Regions from separate parts of the Rhizobium sp. AG207R genome, predicted to be linked through region 2. Evidence: predicted binding sites of a transcription regulator. Region 2 holds the regulator's gene; the other holds the start of a gene.

Region 1 (10,140 bases), on a different contig from region 2:
CAAAGGCGGCGCGGAAATGCCGCGCAAGCGCAAAGCGATCGAGACCGGTGATGCGCTCCAATTCCTGCGAGCGCACACCTCGTGTGACATGCGCCTCGAGATAGTCTCGCGCAATCTTCACCTGCCCCCACGCAATGCTGCCCAAGCGCCGTTGCGGCAAACGGGCATGCTGGACAAGTCCGTCGGTGAGCCGCGAAACGAAATCGTCGACGAAGAGCTCATCCAGCTCACGATCGAGCTCGCCAAGCGCCGCCAGCAACAGGCCGGCAAGACGATTGTCTTCCACCACGGGATCATCGACGAAAGGCAGGCCGACACGCGCCGCCTCAAGGCATTGAAACAGCACCGACGGTTCCAGATACAGCATCCGGTACACGAGGCCGTCCTCGGTCGCTGCCCCGCCGTCATGCAGTTCGTCCGGATGAAGAATGATCACCCGCCCCGGCAGGCTGTAGCGCTGTTCGCCACGATAACGGAATGTCTGCACGCCGCGCATGGTGACGCCAAGCGCATAGGTATCGTGCCGATGCAGTTCGAAGGCATCGCCACGAAACTGCGCCTGGATGCGTTCGATGCCCGGATAGGCAGGCGCAGACAGGATGCGGTTGGCCTCCGGTGTCACGCACAAATGTTCAAGACCCTCGAAGATCTGTCCGGCTACATCCTCGTGCAATGTCCCATTTCCAGACTGCATGAAAGTGACCATCGATGTTCGATACCAAAATCGCGATCGTTCTGCGAAACGACCTTCAATCCTGGCAAAAGCTGAATGTAACGGCCTTCCTATCCACAGGCATAGCCGGACAACATCCCGATATCATCGGCGAAGCCTATCGCGATCGCACCGGCAACGTCTACAACGCTTTATCGATCCAGCCCATCATCGTGCTCTCGGCTGACAAGGAGAGCATTGCCGCCATCCACCGCCGCTCGCTGGAGCGAGGCGTCACCTCTTCCATCTTTATAGAAGAAATGTTCTCAACCGGGCATGACGCGGCCAACCGCGCCGTCTTTGCCGAATTTACGCCGGAAGATGCCAAGGTCGTCGGCATCGCCTTGCGCGCCGACAAGAAAATCGTCGACAAGATCACCAAGGGCGCAAGCATGCATGCGTGATCGGACGCGCAAAGAAAACGGCCGGATCGCGAGACCCGGCCATTTTTGTCCAGAAAGGCTTAGCCGTTCTGCGTGATCGGTGCGATCTGGATCTCGACGCGGCGGTTCTGCGCGCGGCCAGCCTCGGTGGCATTGGTTGCGACCGGCTGCGACGGACCGAAGCCGATGGCCGACATGCGGCGCTGATCGATGCCCTGGCTGCCGAGGTAGGACGCGACCGATCCGGCGCGGCGCTCGGACAGATCCTGGTTATGCTGCAGGCTGCCGGTCGAATCCGTATGGCCGTTGACGTCGATCAGCGTGCGGTTGAACTTGCGCAGAACGATCGCGACGGAATTGAGCGTCGGGAAGAATTCCGGCTTGATCGCATCCTGGTCGATATCGAAGGTGATCGCCGAAGGCATGTTCAGGATGATGCGGTCGCCGACGCGGGTAACCGAAACGCCAGTGCCCTGCAGCTGTGCACGCAGTTCGGACTCCTGCTGGTCCATGTAGTTGCCGATACCGGCACCCGCGAGCGCACCGACGCCGGCGCCGATCAGCGCGGCATTGCGGCGCGAGGCCGGCGAATGACCGATCAGAAGACCGGCAACGGCACCGACGCCGGCACCGATCGCCGCACCGCCTGCGGTATTCGATACCTTCTGCTCACCCGTATAGGGGTCGGTGGTGGTGCATGCGTTCAAAAAGGCTGCCGCAAGGGCAAGAATGGCAATTTTCTTGATCATAGAATCGTCGCTCTCCGGTTCGATGGCCGCAGCAGATATGAAGCATTGCGGCAATATCATGAAGAGAAATCTTATCCAGACCCTTGTCCCCTGTGCATAGAGCGTCAGCAGAGCTTTTGCAGAAGCCGGCGCATGCGGACGTGCGGAGCCATTCACCCGCCAGCCTGTCAATTTCAGCCGTTCGCTGCAATCAATGGTTCTGGAAGAGTTGCAGAACCGTATTGTAGCTCGCGTTGGCAATCGACAGAGATTGCAACCCGAGTTGTTGCTGAGCCTGCAGCGCCAGAACCTTGCTCGACTGCTGTTCCATATCGGCATCCACGAGTTTGCCGACCCCGCTGGTCAGCGAATCATTGAGATTCCTGGCAAACTCGGTCTGAAGATTGATACGCGCCTCGAGGGAGCCGAAGGCGGATCCGATCGTCTTGAGCTGGTTCAGCATTCCCGTCACGGTGTTGACCATGTCGACAATAGCGCCCCGACTCGTATTCGCATCGAGCGAAATCTCCACCTGGCCGCTCGTATTGCCGTTTTTGCTGCTGATGAGCACATAATTCTTGGCCGCTCCGGCTTCGGTGGCGAAAGATGTCGACGTCAGCACGCCATATCCGCCGGTGCCGCTTGACTGATCGTCGATCAGATAACGCGCATCGGCCGAGGTGATTGGCCCCGTCGTCGAGCTGACGCCCGCATAGCTCAGCATGCCGATCGTTACGGTGCCGTTGGTACCCCGGATAAGGGAGCCTGGAATCTCATGGGGGTCAGTCGGGTCCGCGCCATCTTGCAGCACGGTCCAGTTGACGCCGTTGAAGGTCGCCGACTCCCCAACGCTGCGCAACTGCTGCTTGAGCTCGGTGATCTCGTCGTTGAGTGTCGTTTTGTCGACGCTGGTCTCATAGGCGCTGACGAGCTTCGTCCTGATCTCGGTCACGACATCGATCGCGCTACCGACACCCGTGGAAGCGGTGCTGACGGTCGAGGCGGCGAGACCGAGCGCATCCTGAACCGACGAAATCGCGCCGATGTCGGTATGCGTCAAAGTCGAGATTTTCCAGTAGGTGGCATTGTCTCTGGCCGACTGAACCCGCAGGCCTGACGACATCTGTCGCTCGGCATTACCCAGTTTGGTCTGGGTGTCCCTCAGCACTTCCAGTGCTGTATTCACAGAGGGACTGACCCTGATGAAGGTCGAAAAAATACTCACGGCACATGAACTCCGGACGCAACAATACGCAACAAATACAAGGAGACATCGGAACCTTGCCGCGGGCGCTCATGCGCGCGGGCCGAGCGTGTCGGCGAACGGGGAGCGAGGCAAAACAACACCTGCGCTCCAGCGGTTACATACCGACATGATTAGCAAACATGCTTAAAAAAGCGCTAAACGATACCCCTGATTTACCATAAATAAGCGCAACGCCTGCAACGGACCAACCTGCCGGTGCCGACCTACTCCGCCGCGCGAAGATTGGCGAGCTTCGCGCGCAGCGCCGCATCCGACATCTCGTCATGCAGGCGCTGCTCCTCATGCGTCTGTGGCTTCGCAAAGCGGGCGATCAGCAGATAGGCGACGGGTGTGATGTAAAGCGTGACCAGGGTCGCAAACCCAAGGCCGCCCACAATGACCCAACCGAGAGCAACGCGCGCTTCTGCGCCGGCCCCCTCGGCAAAGACAAGCGGTACGCCGCCAAGGATGGTCGCGATCATCGTCATCATGACCGGGCGCAGACGCAGTGCGCAGGCCTTTTCGATCGCCTCGCGCACGCTTTCGCCCTTGTCGCGAAGCTGATTGGCGAACTCGACGATCAGGATGCCGTTCTTGGCCATGACACCGACAAGCAGCACCAGGCCGATCTGGCTGTAGATGTTGAGGCTCGATCCGGTGATGACGAGCGCAAAGACGGCACAGGCAAGGCCGAGCGGCACCGTCGACATGATGATGACCGACGACAGCACGCTTTCGAACTGCGCGGCAAGCACCAGGAAGATGATGACGATGGCAAAACCGAAGGTCAGGGCCATGCCGCTGGAATTTTCCTCCAGTGTCGCCGCTTCGGCGAGCGGCATCAACCGCGAACCAGGCGGCAGGAGTGGCGTCGCGATCCGTGTGATCTCCTCGACCGCCTGCCCGAGCGACATGCCGTTCTTGAGCCCGGCGGTGATCGCAACCGAAGCCAGCTGCTGCTCGCGGGTCAGCTGCGGCGCAACCGCATTCTCCTTCAGCGACGCGATGACAGACATCGGCACGATCTTGCCGTCGCCGGTCTTCAGGAAGACGTTTTCAAGATCCGTGGGATCATCGATCGGCCGCATCGTCGACGTCAGAAGCACCGGATAGGATTCGCCGGCGACGAATACGTCGACGACGGAGCGGCCCTCAAGTAGCGACTGCAAGGCCACTGAAAGGCCTGAAATGTCGACCCCGAGATCGGAAGCGCGCTCACGATCGATGGTGACGGAGACCTGAGCCTGTGTCGGCTCGTTGTTCAGCCGCGGCGTATCGAATTGGCCGGTTTTGTCGAGTTCCTGCACGAGTTTCAGCGCTGCATCGGTCAGCGCTTCGTGATTGTTGCCGATGAGCGCCATCTGCACGCCGCTGCCGGCGCCACGAATGCGCAGGCTGTTGGCCTGGATGACATTGCCGCGAAGAGCCGGCACGCCTGCCATGGCCTTGTTGATATCGGTGACAATATCCTGCTGCGTACGATGGCGCTCGCTCCAGGGGGCCAGCGTCAGCACCATGAAGCCGCTGTTCTTCTGGGTGTTCATGCCTGAAATCGCGTAGATATTTCGTATGTCGCCGCTGTCCATCAGCGGCTGCAGCCGCTCTTCGACGCGCTGTAATTGATCCTTGGTATAATCGAGGCCTGCGCCTTGCGGCGTGGTGAGACGCAGCATGACCATCGCCCTATCCTCGCTCGGCGTCAGCTCGCTCTTGACGTTTATGAACGCCAGGACGGCTGCAGCCGAAAACACGGCGCAGAAGACGATGACGACGAAAGGCGCATTGAGACAAGCCTTGAGGGTACGACGATAGACACCGGAGAAAAGCTCGCCGAAACGCCCGAGCGCGCCATGCTCCTCGCGCATCTCCTTGGTCAGCATGCGCGAGGCAAGCATGGGGCAGAGCGTCAGCGCCACGATCGACGACAGGCCGACGGAGAAGGCAAGCACGAAGCCGAATTCGCGGAACAGACCGCCCACCTGCCCCGGCAGGAAGGAGAGCGGAATGAACACGGCAGCAAGCGTGGCCGTCGTCGCAATGACGGCGAAGAAAACTTCGCGCGTGCCAAGCACGGCGGCAGCGCGAGGCCCGATCTTCTCCGCCCTGCGCCGCACGATATTCTCGAGCACGACGATGGCGTCATCGACCACGAGGCCGGTCGCAAGCACGATTGCCAGCAGCGTCAGGATATTGACCGAGAAACCGACCATGTAGAGCGCGGCAAGCGTGCCGATCAGCGCCACCGGCATGGTGACGACCGGTATCAGCGTCGCCCGCCAGTCGCGCAGGAAGAGATAGATGACTGCGGTGACGATCAACGCCGACAGGACGAGCGCCAGCACGACCTCGTGGATCGCCCCCTGAATGAACAGGGCATCGTCGCTGGTGATGACGATGCGCGTACCCTCGGGCAGCGATTTAGACAGCTGCGCGACGACGGCCTTCACGCCTTCGGAAATATTCAAGGTATTCGACTGCGCCTGACGGATGATGCCGAGACCAACGCCCTGCACACCGTTCGAACGCAGCGCGGTCGTGCCGTCCCTCGGTCCGAGCGTCACGGTGGCGACATCGGAAAGCCGCACGCGGTTCTTGATGATCAGCCGGGAGAAATCCTCCGGCGTCTGTAGTGCCGCCGTGGCGCGCACGACGATATCCTGCCGCGCACTCTTCAGCGATCCGGCCGGTACATCGAGTGCTGCGGTCGCAAGCGCCGTCGTCAGGTCGCCGATGGTGAGACCTCGGCTCGCAAGGGCGGCCTGATCGACATCGATGCGGAAGATCTTCTCCTGATCGCCGTAAAGCTCGACATCGGCGACGCCCTCGACCGAAGCCAGCCGGTCGGTGATCTCCTTGTCGACGAGCTGTGTCAGGTCATCCATCGTCAACGTGGTCGAGGTGACGGCAAGCCGCATGATCGGCTGCGAATCCGAATCCGCCTTGACGATCTGAGGCGCATCCGCCTGATCGGGCAATTGTTCGGTGATGCGACCGATGGCGTCGCGGACATCATTGGCGGCAACCGAAAGATCGGTCGCGTCGGAAAATTCAAGCGTTACCCGGCTCTGACCGAAGGAGGAACTGGAGGAAACCGACTTCAGGCCGCTGACGCGGGCAACCGCCCCTTCGATGATCTTCGTCAGCTCCTGATCCACCGTCTGCGGCGATGCGCCATCGAATACGGTCCTGACGGTCACGACGGGACGGTCGACATCGGGCAGTTCTCGCACTTCGACGCCGAAATAGGCGGCAAGACCGGCGACGACCATCAGCGTGTTGAAGACCAGCGCCAGGATCGGCCGGCGCACGAAGAGTGCGGTAAAGGATTGCTTGGCCGCTGCCGAGCCGGCATCCGCCACATCGTTGCCATCGGTCATCATTGGGTGATGACCTCCTTGGCCTGGGCGACATCGCGGGCAAAGCGAACCTCGCCACCTTCGGTCACGCGCTGCAATCCTTCGATGACGATGAGATCGCCATTGCGGAGATCGCCACGGACCAGCACCGCATCCGGATTGCGCTGCACGATGCTGACGCGCACCTTCGAGGACTTGCCGTCAACGACGCGCCAGACATGCGCACCCGCCCCATCCCATTGGACGGCGAGCGGATCGACGGAGGGATAGGATTCGCCGGCAAAGCGCATGCCGACATTGAAGGACATACCGGCGCGCAGAACATCGGAAGCATTATCGATGCGGGCGCGCACGCGCAGCGTCCGGCTTGCGCCGTCAACACGATTGTCGACTGCCTCGACAACGCCCGAAAATACGCGCCCCGGCAATGCCACCGACGTCGCTTCCACCGGCTGGTCGACCTTGACTGTGTTGGCGAAGCGCTCCGGCACCCAGTAATCCACCAGGATTTCCGAGCGGTCGTCTAGCATCACGATATTGGTCGTTGTCGTCACATTGTCGCCGACGACCACGGGCACGATACCGACAATCCCGTCGATCGGTGCGACCACATCGCGGCGCTTCAGCGCCAGCTCGGCCGATTGCAGCGCTAGCTTTGCGCCCTGCTCCACGATCTCGGCATCGAAAACATCCATGCGCGAGACTGTGGATTTGATATTGCGGTAGAGCTGGGATTTTTCGACAGCACTCTTCAGCGCCACTTCCGCCTGGCCGCGAGCGATGATCTGCTCGTCGTCGTCGAGACGCGCCAGCACCTGCCCCTGCTTCACTCTGTCGCCTGACTTGATGAGAATTTCCCGGATCGTACCCGCCGCTTGCGGCATGACGACGACCGAACGGATGGCGTCGCCGGTACCGATCGCGCTCAGGCGATCGTTAACAACACCGCTGACCACAGGCTCGGTGACGACAAGCGGTATGTTCTGACCGCGCCGTCCACCGGAGCTTGCCTGCGTCTCCGACTTTCCGTCCGCCGCGCCATCGCGCGGAGCAATCCAGGCCACGACAGTCTCGGGAACGCCGACCTTCTGCAGCAGGCCCGCTGCGCTGGGCATGAAGGCCACGACAGCGGCGATGCCAGCTGCCAGCAAGAAAAAAGACAAGGAAAGCTGCTTCCAGGCGGTCATGCACGTCTCCGGCTCGTTGTGTCAGAGGCGATGAAATCGCGTCGTTGGTTTTTGTGACCCCTCATCCACCCAGCGCACTTAACCGGGGGTCAATTTCGGCTCGGACGGCTCCATAAAGCAAGATTGTGCCCGATTTGCTGCAATATCGTGTTTTTGAGCATATGCCGCAAGTTTCGCCACAGATTATGACAAAGTTGTAATCTTAGTGCGGACAACGAGACGTTTTACCCGGTGAATGGGCCGACCCATTTCCACATGAAAACAGCCGTCGATCGAGTCTTATGCCCTGTGAATGTGCACTTTTTGTTCTAGTTTCGGCCCGTTTCTTTTGCCTTTCGGGGTAGAATCATTACATTGGGCGGCATGACCATTGGACATGACGATATTCCCTTCTTTGACGAGGAGCCGGAGCACGTGGCGCCGCGCCGTTCCGCGCCGGCTGCCGGCAGCATTGGCGGCGGCATTGCGGCCCGCGCCATGGCAGCACGCGACAGCGGCCGCCGGCCCGATTATCTCTCAGGCCTCAATGCAGAACAGGCGGAAGCCGTGGAAACGCTCGACGGCCCCGTTCTGGTGCTTGCCGGCGCCGGCACAGGCAAGACGCGAGTGCTCACGACGCGCATCGCGCATATCCTGTCCACCAACCGCGCCTTCCCCAGCCAGATCCTCGCCGTCACCTTCACCAACAAGGCAGCCCGCGAGATGAAGGAGCGTATCGCGCTGCTGGTCGGCGGCGCGGTCGAAGGCATGCCCTGGCTCGGCACCTTCCACTCGATCGGTGTCAAGCTGTTGCGCCGCCATGCCGAGCTGGTCGGCCTCACCTCGAGCTTCACCATTCTCGATACCGACGATGTCGTCCGCCTGATCAAGCAACTGATCCAGGCCGAAGGGCTCGACGACAAGCGCTGGCCGGCCAAGCAATTTGCCGGCATGATCGACACATGGAAGAACAAGGGCCTGAGCCCCGCCGATATTCCGGAAGGTGATGCCCGCGCTTTTGCCAATGGCAAGGGCCGCGAACTCTATGCCGCCTACCAGAACCGCCTGAAGACGCTGAACGCCTGCGACTTCGGGGACCTTTTGCTGCATCCGATCAATATGTTCCGGCAGAATCCTGATATCCTCAAGGATTATCACCAGCGCTTCCGCTACATCCTCGTCGACGAGTATCAGGACACCAATACGGCGCAATATATGTGGCTACGCCTGCTGGCGCAGAGACAGAAGGGCGAGCCGCAGAATGTCTGCTGCGTCGGTGACGACGACCAGTCGATCTATGGCTGGCGCGGCGCGGAGGTGGACAACATCCTCCGCTTCGAGAAGGATTTTCCGGGCGCCAAGGTCATCAAGCTCGAGCGCAACTATCGCTCCACCGAACATATTCTCGGTGCTGCCGCGCATCTCATCGCCCATAATGAGGGCCGGCTCGGCAAGACGCTGTTCACCGACCGCTCCGATCCGGACGACATCAAGGTGCAGGTGCACGCTTCCTGGGATTCCGAGGAAGAAGCGCGCGCCATCGGCGAAGAGATCGAGCAGCTCCAGCGCAACAAGCACAATCTCAACGACATCGCCATCCTCGTGCGCGCCTCCTTCCAGATGCGCGAGTTCGAAGACCGTTTCGTGACGCTCGGCCTGAACTATCGCGTCGTCGGCGGCCCGCGCTTCTACGAGCGCCTCGAAATCCGCGACGCCATGGCCTATTTCCGCCTCGTCTGCCAGCCGGCCGACGATCTCGCCTTCGAACGCATCATCAATACGCCAAAACGCGGTCTCGGCGACACCACTGTCCGTGCGCTGCATGATTACGCCCGCGTGCGCGATATCCCGATGCTGGCGGCAGCGGTCGACATCATCGAGACGGATGAGATGAAGCCGAAGGCGCGCAAGGCGCTGTTCGACGTCGTGCAATCCTTCCGCCGCTGGCAGGGCCTGCTCGAAAACACGCCGCATACTGAGCTTGCCGAGCAGATTCTCGAAGAGTCCGGCTATACGGACATGTGGAAGAACGACAAATCGGCAGAAGCGCCGGGGCGGCTTGAAAACCTCAAGGAACTCATCCGCTCCATGGACAGCTTCGAATCCATGCGCGGCTTCCTTGAACACGTCGCCCTTGTTATGGATGCCGAGCAGAACGAAAATCTCGACGCCGTCTCCATCATGACGCTGCACTCTGCCAAGGGTCTGGAATTCGACACGGTGTTCCTGCCCGGCTGGGAGGAAGGCTTGTTTCCGCATCAGCGCTCGCTCGACGAAAGCGGGCGCGCCGGCCTCGAGGAAGAGCGCCGCCTCGCCTATGTCGGCATCACGCGCGCCAAGCGCCGCTGCCACATCTGGTTCGTCTCCAACCGCCGCATCCACGGCCTATGGCAATCGACGATCCCCTCCCGCTTCCTTGACGAACTGCCGGAAACGCATGTTCAGGTCGCCGAAGTAGAGCAGTCCTATGGCGGATATGGCCGCGGCGGCTACGGCCAATCCCGCTTCGACAAGGCCGATCCCTTCGCCAACACCTATTCCACCCCCGG
Region 2 (10,140 bases):
TGGCACCTTCGGATTGATCGAAGAGGAGGCGGCCCATGGTCGCGCGGTCCTGCTTGCGCCGATCTATATGGGCCTTGGTGCAATTTTCTGGTTCAAGGCTGGCAGCGATCCGCCTCCACAGGCTGTTCTTGTAGGCCTGTTGGTCTTCACCAGCGGCTTCGCGCTCATGCAGGAGGCAGGCAGGCTGTTTCGCCATCTGCTTTTGGCAGGCATGCTCCTTTGCCTGGGCATGGCGCTGGCGCAATGCGAGAGCTGGCGGGTTTCTACCGTCATGCTCGATTCGGCCGTGACCACGACCGTGACCGGTCAGATCGAACGACGGGAATCCTATGACAATGGACGCTGGCGCTATGTCGTTCGCGTCGAGGCAACGGAAAAACCTTCCATTCGCCGCGCGCCGCAGCGGGTTACGATCTTCGTGCGCAAGCAGGCGGAGCCGTTCGATCTCGGTGATCGCATCCAGGGTAGGGCGCGGTTGACGCCGCCGGCCGGACCGGCCTTGCTTGGTCTCAACGATTTCGCCTTCAGTTCTTATTTCAACGGTATCGGTGCGAACGGCTTTGCCTACGGAACACCGGAATTGCTGTCGCCATCCGGTGACAACGCGGCCGGCTCCTTATTGGATGCGGCCGATATTTGGCTTGCTGGCCTGCGCAACAGCATAGGCGACAGGATCAGGCAAACCTTGCCGGGAGATACCGGCGCCTTTGCCGCGGCGCTTGTCACCGATGAGAGACGCGCAATCTCCAAGAATACGACGGAAGCGCTGAGAATTGCCGGCCTGACCCATATCATTGCAATTTCCGGTCTGAACATGGCGTTGTCGGCCGGCATTTTCTACATCGGCCTACGCTACTTGTTCAGCCTGTTTCCCGGTGTCGCGCAGGCCTGGCCGACCAAGAAGTTCGCAGCCCTCGGTGCGCTTCTCACTGTAACTGCCTATTATCTCATCTCCGGCTTCGGTGTATCCGCCGAGCGGGCCTTCATCATGATGGCGATCATGCTTGTGGCCGTGCTTTTCGATCGGCCATCGATCAGTCTGCGCAATGTCGCACTTTCAGCGATCATCATTCTTGTACTGTCGCCGTCGCAAGTCCTCGGTCCGAGCTTCCAGATGTCCTATGCGGCGACACTGGCGCTGGTGTCGGGCTATTCGCTATGGAAGCGGCGGCGGCATCGCGAAAACATTTTGCCGCGCGTCCGTCTATTGAGTCCGCTATTGTTCGTCATGCGCTTCTTCGCAGGCGTGACGTCGACCTCGTTCATCGGCGGCGCGTCGACGGCTATCTTCTCGATCGAGCATTTTCACCGGTTGGCGACATATGGGCTCGCCGCCAATCTCGCTGCTATGCCCATCGTCTCCTTTATCGTCATGCCATTCGGCATGGCGGCGATGCTGCTCATGCCGCTCGGTCTCGACGGGCCTTTCTGGAAAGTAACCGGCGAGGGACTGGAACTCGTTATCGTGATCGCAAGAACCGTAGCTGGTTGGGGAGGCGACATTACCTTCGGTCGCCAGCCGGCCTGGCTGATGCCGACATTCATTATCGGCTTCCTGATCATGAGCATATTGCGGACCCGGCTTCGTCATCTGGGCCTGCTATTATCGCTCTTGTCCATGGGCTTGGCGGCATTCGGATCTGGCGTACCGAAACCCGACCTGATGATCTCCGAAGATGGCGTCCTAGTCGCATTGCGCCAGGACAATATACTCGCGACCAATCGCGAGAGACCGCAGGCCTTTATTTTCGAACAATGGCAAAAGGCACTGGTTGCGGCGGACCATCAGCCTCCGACCATGCTCCCGGCTGACAGCCGACTTCCACAAATCGGCAAGGCAGATCGTTATAAGCGATTGAACAGTGAAGAACAGAAGGCGGTCCGTATCGCAATGGAAGAAGCCTTGGACCGCACCATGCAAGGCAGTTTCGCCTGCCAGAAAGGAGCATGGTGCGCGGCCATGCTTGAAAACGGCGCGATATTGGTCACTATCGAAAACGCGGCCTACCTGCCTGCGGCTTGCGACACGGGGAACATTATCGTGACGCCAATCCGGCTACGGCTCGACCATTGCCGTTCCGGAGCGATGCTCATAACCGGTGCGACATTGCGTAAAACCGGCTCCATCGAAATGGTGCTTACCGGAGACAAGCCCATCCTCTCAACCGCATTCGAGAACCCGCAGCGTCCCTGGACCAGGCATCGAACCTACGATTGGCGCACCGGCAAATTCGACGCGCCAATTGCGCCCACGTCACCCGCCATCGACAATTCACCGGTCAGTGATAGCGGCGAATAAGGCCAACGAGCTTGCCTTGGACCTTCACGCGATCCGGTCCGAAGATGCGGGTTTCGTATGCCGGGTTTGCAGCCTCAAGCGCGATGGAAGCACCCTTGCGACGGAAGCGCTTCAGTGTCGCCTCTTCGTCATCGACCAGCGCCACGACGATGTCGCCGGGATTGGCCGTCGTCGAATTGCGGATGATGACCGTATCGCCGTCGAAGATGCCGGCATCGATCATCGAATCCCCTCGAACTTCAAGCGCATAATGTTCGCCGGATCCGAGCATGTCGGCGGGAACGGTAATGTCGTGCGTATTGTTCTGGATGGCCGAGATCGGAACACCGGCAGCGATGCGGCCCATCACGGGCACCGACGCCGAGCTATTGTGATCGTCATTTGCCACCTTCGACGGAGCGGGCGGGGCAACGGGCTGCGGCTTTCCGAGGCTGCCCTCGATAACGCTCGGAGAAAAGCCGCGGCGCTGCTGCAGGCTCGGATTATAGGCGTCGGGAAGCTTGATGACTTCGAGCGCTCTGGCCCGGTTCGGCAGCCGGCGGATAAAGCCCCGCTCCTCCAGTGCCGTAATCAGGCGATGAATACCGGATTTCGATGCCAGATCCAGTGCATCCTTCATCTCGTCGAAAGATGGCGGAACCCCGGATTCCTTCATGCGTTCGTGAATGAAGAGAAGCAGTTCCTGCTGCTTGCGCGTCAACATCGTCTTGGAACCCCAGAATCAAGAAAAGCTGTGAAACAAATCCAGAACGGACACTATATGTTCCATATGTGTTCCGCAAGTACTTAAATTTCGGTAAAGCCTTGTGAGGTCAGTTAAATAATTACCATTTGCGAATGGATCGGCTCCGAACATCGGCGCGCTGTGTCTCCGTTAACCTGCAGAAAAATAAGAGAAATGCCGCTCTACTCGCTTCCGAGACTTTGTCGTTCAGCCCGTGCGCCGAGCATTTGGATGAACGTGCCGCGCGGCTGCATGAGCCAGCCATGGCAGAGAATCAGCAATCACGTTTGCGAGATTGCCTTCGATCCATGTCGTGTGCTCCGGGTGTTCCATGCTTCCATCTTGAATTGCGCGGGGGATGGGCGCAAATCTGCTTCGGCAAGCAAACAGGAGAAGCCATGATTTCGTCTCCGCATCCGCTGGATCATCTCGTGCTGCCGACCGTCGATATCGCTCTGGCACGCGAGCGCCTCGGCAAGCTCGGTTTTACAGTGGCTCCAGATGCGCGCCATCCCTTTGGCACGCAGAATGCCTGCGTCTTCCTTGCCGATAAAACCTATCTCGAACCTCTGGGCGTCGCGTCTGCGGAGCAGTGCGAGAAGAGCATCATGGATGGCAATGTTTTTGTTGCCCGCGATCAAGCCTATCGCTTCCGGGTCGGCGAAAATGGCTTTTCGGCCGTGGTATTCGGTACGGATGACGCGGTGGCGGATGACGAGCGCTTCAAAGCAGCTGCGATTTCGGCGGGGCAGATGCTGGATTTCTCCCGTCCCATGAAGATGCCGGATGGAACGGAAACCACGGCCGGTTTTCGTCTTGCCTTCGCCGCCGATCTGCGCGCGCCGGATTTTCTCGCTTTCTGCTGTCAGCGCATCAATCCGCTGCCGGCTGACCGCAGTGTGCTCGAGCGTCACGAAAACGGCGTGACTGGTATCGCGCGGGTAGCGCTTTGCGCGCCGAAGCCGGCGGCCTATCGCGGCTTCTTCGAGGAGCTTGTCGGTGGCCCGCGCATTATGGAGCATTCCTTTGGCCTGACGATCAAGGCCGCCAATGCCGATCTGGAGATTTTGACGCCGGAAGGAATGGAGGCATTCTATGATCTACCTGTTCGCACGAATGATCCGGGGCTCAGAGCACGTGCAATCCTTTTCAAAACGCGCGATCTTTCCGTGACATCGTCGCATTTCACTGCTAACGGCGTCACCTATACGCGTAAGAACAATCGTCTATTGGCGAGGTTGGCACCCGGTCAGGGCGCATTGTTCGCCTTTGAGGAGATAATATGAGCACGAATTCGGAAGTCACCGTCGGCGAGGGTGCCTCCAAGGTCCTCTTTTCCAATACTGCAAAGCTGTCGCTGATTGCCGGCCCCTGCCAGATGGAAAGCCGCGACCATGCGTTCATGGTTGCCGGCGTCCTGAAGGAACTTTGCGGCAAGCTGGGCATCGGCCTTGTCTACAAGTCCTCCTTCGACAAGGCGAACCGCACATCGCTGTCAGGCAAGCGTGGCATCGGCCTGGAAAAGGCGCTGGAAGTCTTTGAAGACCTGAAGAAGGAATATGGCTTTCCGGTTCTGACCGATATCCATACGGAAGAGCAGTGCGCCATCGTTTCCAAGACGGTCGATATCCTGCAGATCCCTGCTTTTCTGTCACGCCAGACCGATCTTTTGGTTGCAGCCGCCAAGACCGGCCGCGTGGTCAACGTCAAGAAAGGCCAGTTCTTGGCGCCGTGGGACATGAAGAACGTGCTTGCCAAGCTGAACGACAGCGGCAACCCGAATATTCTTCTCTGCGAGCGCGGTGCCTCCTTCGGCTACAACACGCTGGTCTCGGATATGCGCTCGCTGCCGATCATGGCGGCGATGGGCGCGCCCGTCATCTTCGATGCGACCCATTCCGTGCAGCAGCCTGGTGGGCAGGGCGGTTCGACCGGCGGCGACCGCCGCTTCGTCGAGACGCTGGCGCGCGCGGCCGTCGCCGTCGGCGTTGCCGGTCTCTTCGTGGAGACGCATGAGGATCCCGACAATGCACCGTCCGACGGCCCAAACATGGTCTATTTGAAGGATATGCCACGGCTTCTGGAGAAGCTGCTGGCCTTCGACGCCATCGCCAAGGCTTGAAACGTAGCCGGCATTCAACAGGCTGACATGAATTTACGTTAGGGGCCTGCAGGAGTGCCAAATCGCGGCGCGGATCGCCATTGTAATTTCCGCGCCTTCGATTAAGACGATTTAAATCGATTTATAAACCAGCGAGCAGGAAGCTATCATGACCGCAATCACCGACATTATCGCCCGCGAGATACTCGACAGCCGTGGCAATCCGACTGTCGAGGTCGATGTCTACCTCGAAGATGGCAGCTTGGGCCGCGCGGCGGTTCCGTCGGGCGCGTCGACCGGCGCGCATGAAGCCGTCGAGCTTCGCGACGGCGGCAAGCGCTACCATGGCAAGGGTGTCGAGAAGGCCGTCGAAGCCGTCAATTCGGAAATCTTCGACGCCATCGGCGGCATGGACGCCGAAAACCAGATCCAGCTCGACAACATCATGATCGAGCTTGACGGCACGCCGAACAAGTCGCGCCTTGGTGCAAACGCTATCCTCGGCGTCTCGCTGGCCGTCGCCAAGGCTGCTGCCCAGAGCGCCAACCTGCCGCTCTACCGCTATGTCGGCGGCGCTCATGCCCGCCTGCTGCCGGTTCCGATGATGAACATCATCAACGGCGGCGCCCATGCCGATAACCCGATCGACTTCCAGGAATTCATGATCCTGCCGATCGGCGCTGACTCGATCCGCGAAGCTGTCCGCATGGGTTCGGAAGTTTTCCATGTGCTTAAGAAGGAACTGGCATCGCAGGGCCATAACACCAACGTCGGTGACGAAGGCGGTTTCGCACCCGGCCTTTCCAGCGCGCCGGCAGCTCTCGACTTCATCATGAAATCAATCGAAAAGGCCGGCTACAAGCCGGGCGACGAAATCGCTCTCGGCCTTGATTGCGCCTCGACCGAATTCTTCAAGGACGGCAAGTACGTTCTCGAAGGCGAAGGCCGCACGCTGGAATCCGGCGCCATGGCTGAATACCTCGCAGAACTCGCAGCCAAGTACCCGATTGTTTCGATCGAAGACGGCATGGCTGAAGACGACTGGGAAGGCTGGAAGACCCTGACTGACCTGATCGGCAAGAAGACCCAGCTCGTCGGCGACGACCTGTTCGTCACCAACTCCGCTCGCCTGCGCGACGGTATCCGCATGGGCGTTGCCAACTCGATCCTCGTCAAGGTCAACCAGATCGGCTCGCTGACCGAAACTCTCGACGCCGTCGAAACCGCACACAAGGCCAACTACACCGCCGTCATGTCGCACCGCTCGGGCGAAACGGAAGATTCCACGATCGCCGATCTCGCCGTTGCCACCAACTGCGGCCAGATCAAGACCGGCTCGCTGTCGCGTTCCGACCGTCTTGCCAAGTACAACCAGCTCATCCGCATCGAGGAAGCGCTCGGCCCACAGGCAAAATATGCCGGCCGCTCCATCCTTCGTGGCTGATATCTGACCTGTCGGATCCATCCGGATCCACGGCAAAATTATTACTTGGATTGAACCGCGCCTTCGGGCGCGGTTTTTTGTTGGTCCCGACTGTTAGAGTCAACGGACGGTTAATCTCTGCGGGTTAAATTAGTTCTAGGTGTTTGATTTGATGTGATCTTGTTCGAAGCGCATTGGCTTTGGGGAGATCGCGTAAAGCCAGAGCGTGACGAGCGAGTATGTGGACAAAGTATCATAAGAAGAGAAGGTTCGGCCGTCTCATCCTTCCCGCCATCACCATCGCTTTCGTGAGCTACTTCGGTTATCATTGCATTCATGGTGATTACGGCCTGAAGGCGACCGAAGTTTTCGAGCAGCGTCGCCTCGACCGCGCCAAGGAATTGGCTGATCTCGTCGCCAAACGCGAACACCTTGAAAAGGAGGTCGCGCTGTTGAGTGACGGCTCTCTGGATAAGGATATGCTCGATCAGTATGCACGCTATCAGTTGACCTATTCCAAAGCGAACGAGATCGTCATCTTCAACAAATAGCCATAATTAACCGAATTTCGGTTAATCGCGTTTTTGTAAGTTATATCAATGACTTGCGAAGAATATGAGCCATGCAATTATAGCATTGCTGTGGCGGGCAATCTTCCCTATGTTACGCCTCACCATAAAACGAGGCTACTCACACAGGGAGGGTTGAATGGCGCCGCGAAAAAACGCGACCGTTTCCAGCCGTAAGACAGCATCAAGGCCTGCCAAGGAAACCAATGGCGGCCCGATCGCAGATTTCGATCGTGATGCGGAGCTCAAGGCTTATCGTGAGATGCTCCTGATCCGCCGCTTTGAAGAGAAGGCCGGCCAGCTTTACGGCATGGGCTTCATCGGCGGCTTCTGTCACCTTTACATCGGCCAGGAAGCTGTCGTCGTCGGCATGCAGATGGCGCTGAAGGATGGCGATCAGGTCATCACCGGCTATCGCGACCACGGCCATATGCTGGCGACCGGCATGAGCGCCCGTGGCGTCATGGCCGAGCTCACCGGACGCCAGGGCGGCTATTCCCGAGGGAAGGGCGGCTCCATGCACATGTTCTCCAAGGAAAAGAATTTCTACGGCGGCCACGGCATCGTCGGCGCCCAGGTTTCGCTTGGCACCGGTCTCGGCTTTGCCAATTGGTACCGCGGCAATGACAATGTCAGCGTCGCCTATTTCGGTGACGGCGCCGCCAACCAGGGCCAGGTCTACGAAAGCTTCAACATGGCGCAGCTCTGGAAGCTGCCCGTGATCTTCGTGATCGAAAACAACCGCTACGCCATGGGCACCTCGACGGCTCGCGCCACCGCGCAGGCCGATTTCTCCAAGCGCGGTGCGTCCTTTGGCATTCCCGGCATCCAGGTCGACGGCATGGATGTTCGCGCCGTCAAGGCTGCGGCTGACGAAGCCGTTGCGCATTGCCGCTCCGGCAAGGGCCCGATCATTCTGGAAATGCTGACCTACCGCTACCGCGGTCACTCCATGTCCGACCCGGCGAAGTACCGTTCCAAGGATGAAGTGCAGAAAATGCGCTCCGAGCACGACCCGATCGAGCAGGTCCGTATCCGCCTGCTCGAAAAGGGCTGGGCAACCGAAGACGATCTGAAGGATATCGACAAGGATGTCCGCGACATCGTCGCCGACAGCGCCGATTTCGCCCAGAACGATCCAGAGCCGGATGCATCCGAGCTCTACACCGACATTCTGCTCTAAATCGGGGAGGGACACTATGCCCATCGACATTCTCATGCCCGCCCTTTCTCCGACGATGGAAGAGGGTACCCTTTCGAAATGGCTCAAGAAGGAAGGCGATAAGGTCGTTTCCGGTGACGTCATTGCCGAAATCGAAACCGACAAGGCCACCATGGAAGTGGAAGCCGTCGACGAAGGCACGATCGGCAAGCTGCTGATCGACGCCGGCACCGAAGGCGTCAAGGTCAACACCAAGATCGCCATCCTCTTGCAGGACGGCGAATCCGCTGACGCCATTTCGTCCGCCAAGGCTGCACCTGCCGCCGAACCGGCAAAGACCGAGGCGCCTGCCGCTGCTGCTCCGCCACCTGCTGCACCGGTTCCGGCTCAGCCGAAGACCGCTGCTCCTGCTGACCCGGAAATTCCGGCCGGCACCGAAATGGTGTCGATGACGGTGCGTGAAGCGCTGCGCGATGCCATGGCCGAAGAAATGCGCGCCAACCCGGACGTCTTCGTCATGGGTGAAGAAGTCGCCGAATATCAGGGCGCCTACAAGGTGACCCAGGGTCTGCTTCAGGAATTCGGCGCACGCCGTGTGATCGACACCCCGATCACCGAGCACGGCTTTGCCGGTATCGGTGTCGGTGCTGCGATGGCCGGCCTCCGCCCGATCGTCGAGTTCATGACCTTCAACTTCGCCATGCAGGCGATCGACCAGATCATCAACTCCGCCGCCAAGACGCTCTACATGTCCGGTGGCCAGATGGGCGCCCCGATCGTCTTCCGCGGTCCGAACGGTGCTGCTGCCCGCGTCGGCGCTCAGCACAGCCAGGATTATGCCGCTTGGTATAGCCACATTCCGGGCCTTAAGGTCGTCATGCCCTACACGGCAGCCGACGCCAAAGGCCTGCTCAAGGCTGCCATCCGCGATCCGAACCCGGTCATCTTCCTTGAAAACGAAATTCTCTACGGTCAGCATTTCGATGTGCCGAAGCTGGATAATTTCGTACTGCCGATCGGCAAGGCCCGCATCCACCGTCCGGGCAAGGATGTTACCGTCGTCTCCTTCGGCATCGGCATGACCTATGCCACCAAGGCCGTCGCCGAGCTGGAAGCCCAGGGCATCGATGTCGAACTCATCGATCTGCGCACCATACGCCCGATGGATCTTCCGACGATCATCGAATCGGTCAAGAAGACCGGCCGCCTGGTCACCGTCGAGGAAGGCTATCCGCAGTCCTCCGTCGGCACGGAAATCGCCACCCGCGTCATGCAGCAGGCTTTCGATTATCTCGATGCGCCGATCCTGACGATCGCTGGCAAGGACGTACCCATGCCATACGCCGCCAACCTCGAAAAGCTGGCGCTTCCGAGCGTCGCCGAAGTGGTCGATGCGGTGAAGGCCGTTTGCTACAAATAAGGGGAGGGCTCATCGATGCCTATCAACATCACCATGCCTGCCCTCTCGCCGACCATGGAAGAGGGCAACCTCGCCAAGTGGCTGGTCAAGGAAGGCGACAAGATCAAGTCCGGCGATGTCATCGCCGAGATCGAGACTGACAAGGCAACGATGGAAGTCGAGGCTGTCGATGAGGGCACCGTCGCCAAGATCGTCGTTCCTGCCGGCACCGAAGGCGTGAAGGTAAACGCCCTGATCGCTGTGCTTGCCGCCGATGGCGAAGATGTCGCTGCTGCAGCGTCCGGCGCTGGTGCCGCTGCTGCTCCGGCCGCGAAGGAAGCTCCGAAGGCGGAAGCAGCACCTGCTGCGGCCCCGGCTCCGGCAAGCGCTTCTGCTCCTGCCGCACCCGCTCCGGCTCCCGTTGCATCGGCTCCGGCAGCGAACGACGGTCATCGCACCTTCG

What was found. The regulator LexA, encoded in region 2, represses DNA repair genes until DNA is damaged. The targets are predictions, from matches to a motif close to TGTTCNNNNTGTGTTCNG.
Region 1: JJQ51_RS15165 (ATP-dependent helicase) is a predicted target of LexA. The motif match lies at 7,906-7,923, and genes of this name have one in related genera.

Annotation. Positions count from the first base shown of each region.
Region 1 is NZ_JAEPVT010000006.1:34,336-44,475, forward strand. It holds gene JJQ51_RS15135 (AraC family transcriptional regulator) at 1-694, opposite strand, end outside; gene JJQ51_RS15140 (DUF2000 family protein) at 709-1,116, shown strand; gene JJQ51_RS15145 (OmpA family protein) at 1,176-1,844, opposite strand; gene JJQ51_RS15150 (flagellin N-terminal helical domain-containing protein) at 2,035-3,048, opposite strand; gene JJQ51_RS15155 (efflux RND transporter permease subunit) at 3,294-6,449, opposite strand; gene JJQ51_RS15160 (efflux RND transporter periplasmic adaptor subunit) at 6,446-7,612, opposite strand; gene JJQ51_RS15165 (ATP-dependent helicase) at 7,976-10,140, shown strand, end outside.
Region 2 is NZ_JAEPVT010000009.1:134,859-144,998, forward strand. It holds gene JJQ51_RS21890 (ComEC/Rec2 family competence protein) at 1-2,299, shown strand, start outside; gene lexA (transcriptional repressor LexA) at 2,280-3,002, opposite strand; gene JJQ51_RS21900 (VOC family protein) at 3,422-4,309, shown strand; gene kdsA (3-deoxy-8-phosphooctulonate synthase) at 4,306-5,145, shown strand; gene eno (phosphopyruvate hydratase) at 5,294-6,568, shown strand; gene JJQ51_RS21915 (FtsB family cell division protein) at 6,787-7,098, shown strand; gene pdhA (pyruvate dehydrogenase (acetyl-transferring) E1 component subunit alpha) at 7,256-8,299, shown strand; gene JJQ51_RS21925 (pyruvate dehydrogenase complex E1 component subunit beta) at 8,316-9,698, shown strand; gene JJQ51_RS21930 (pyruvate dehydrogenase complex dihydrolipoamide acetyltransferase) at 9,714-10,140, shown strand, end outside.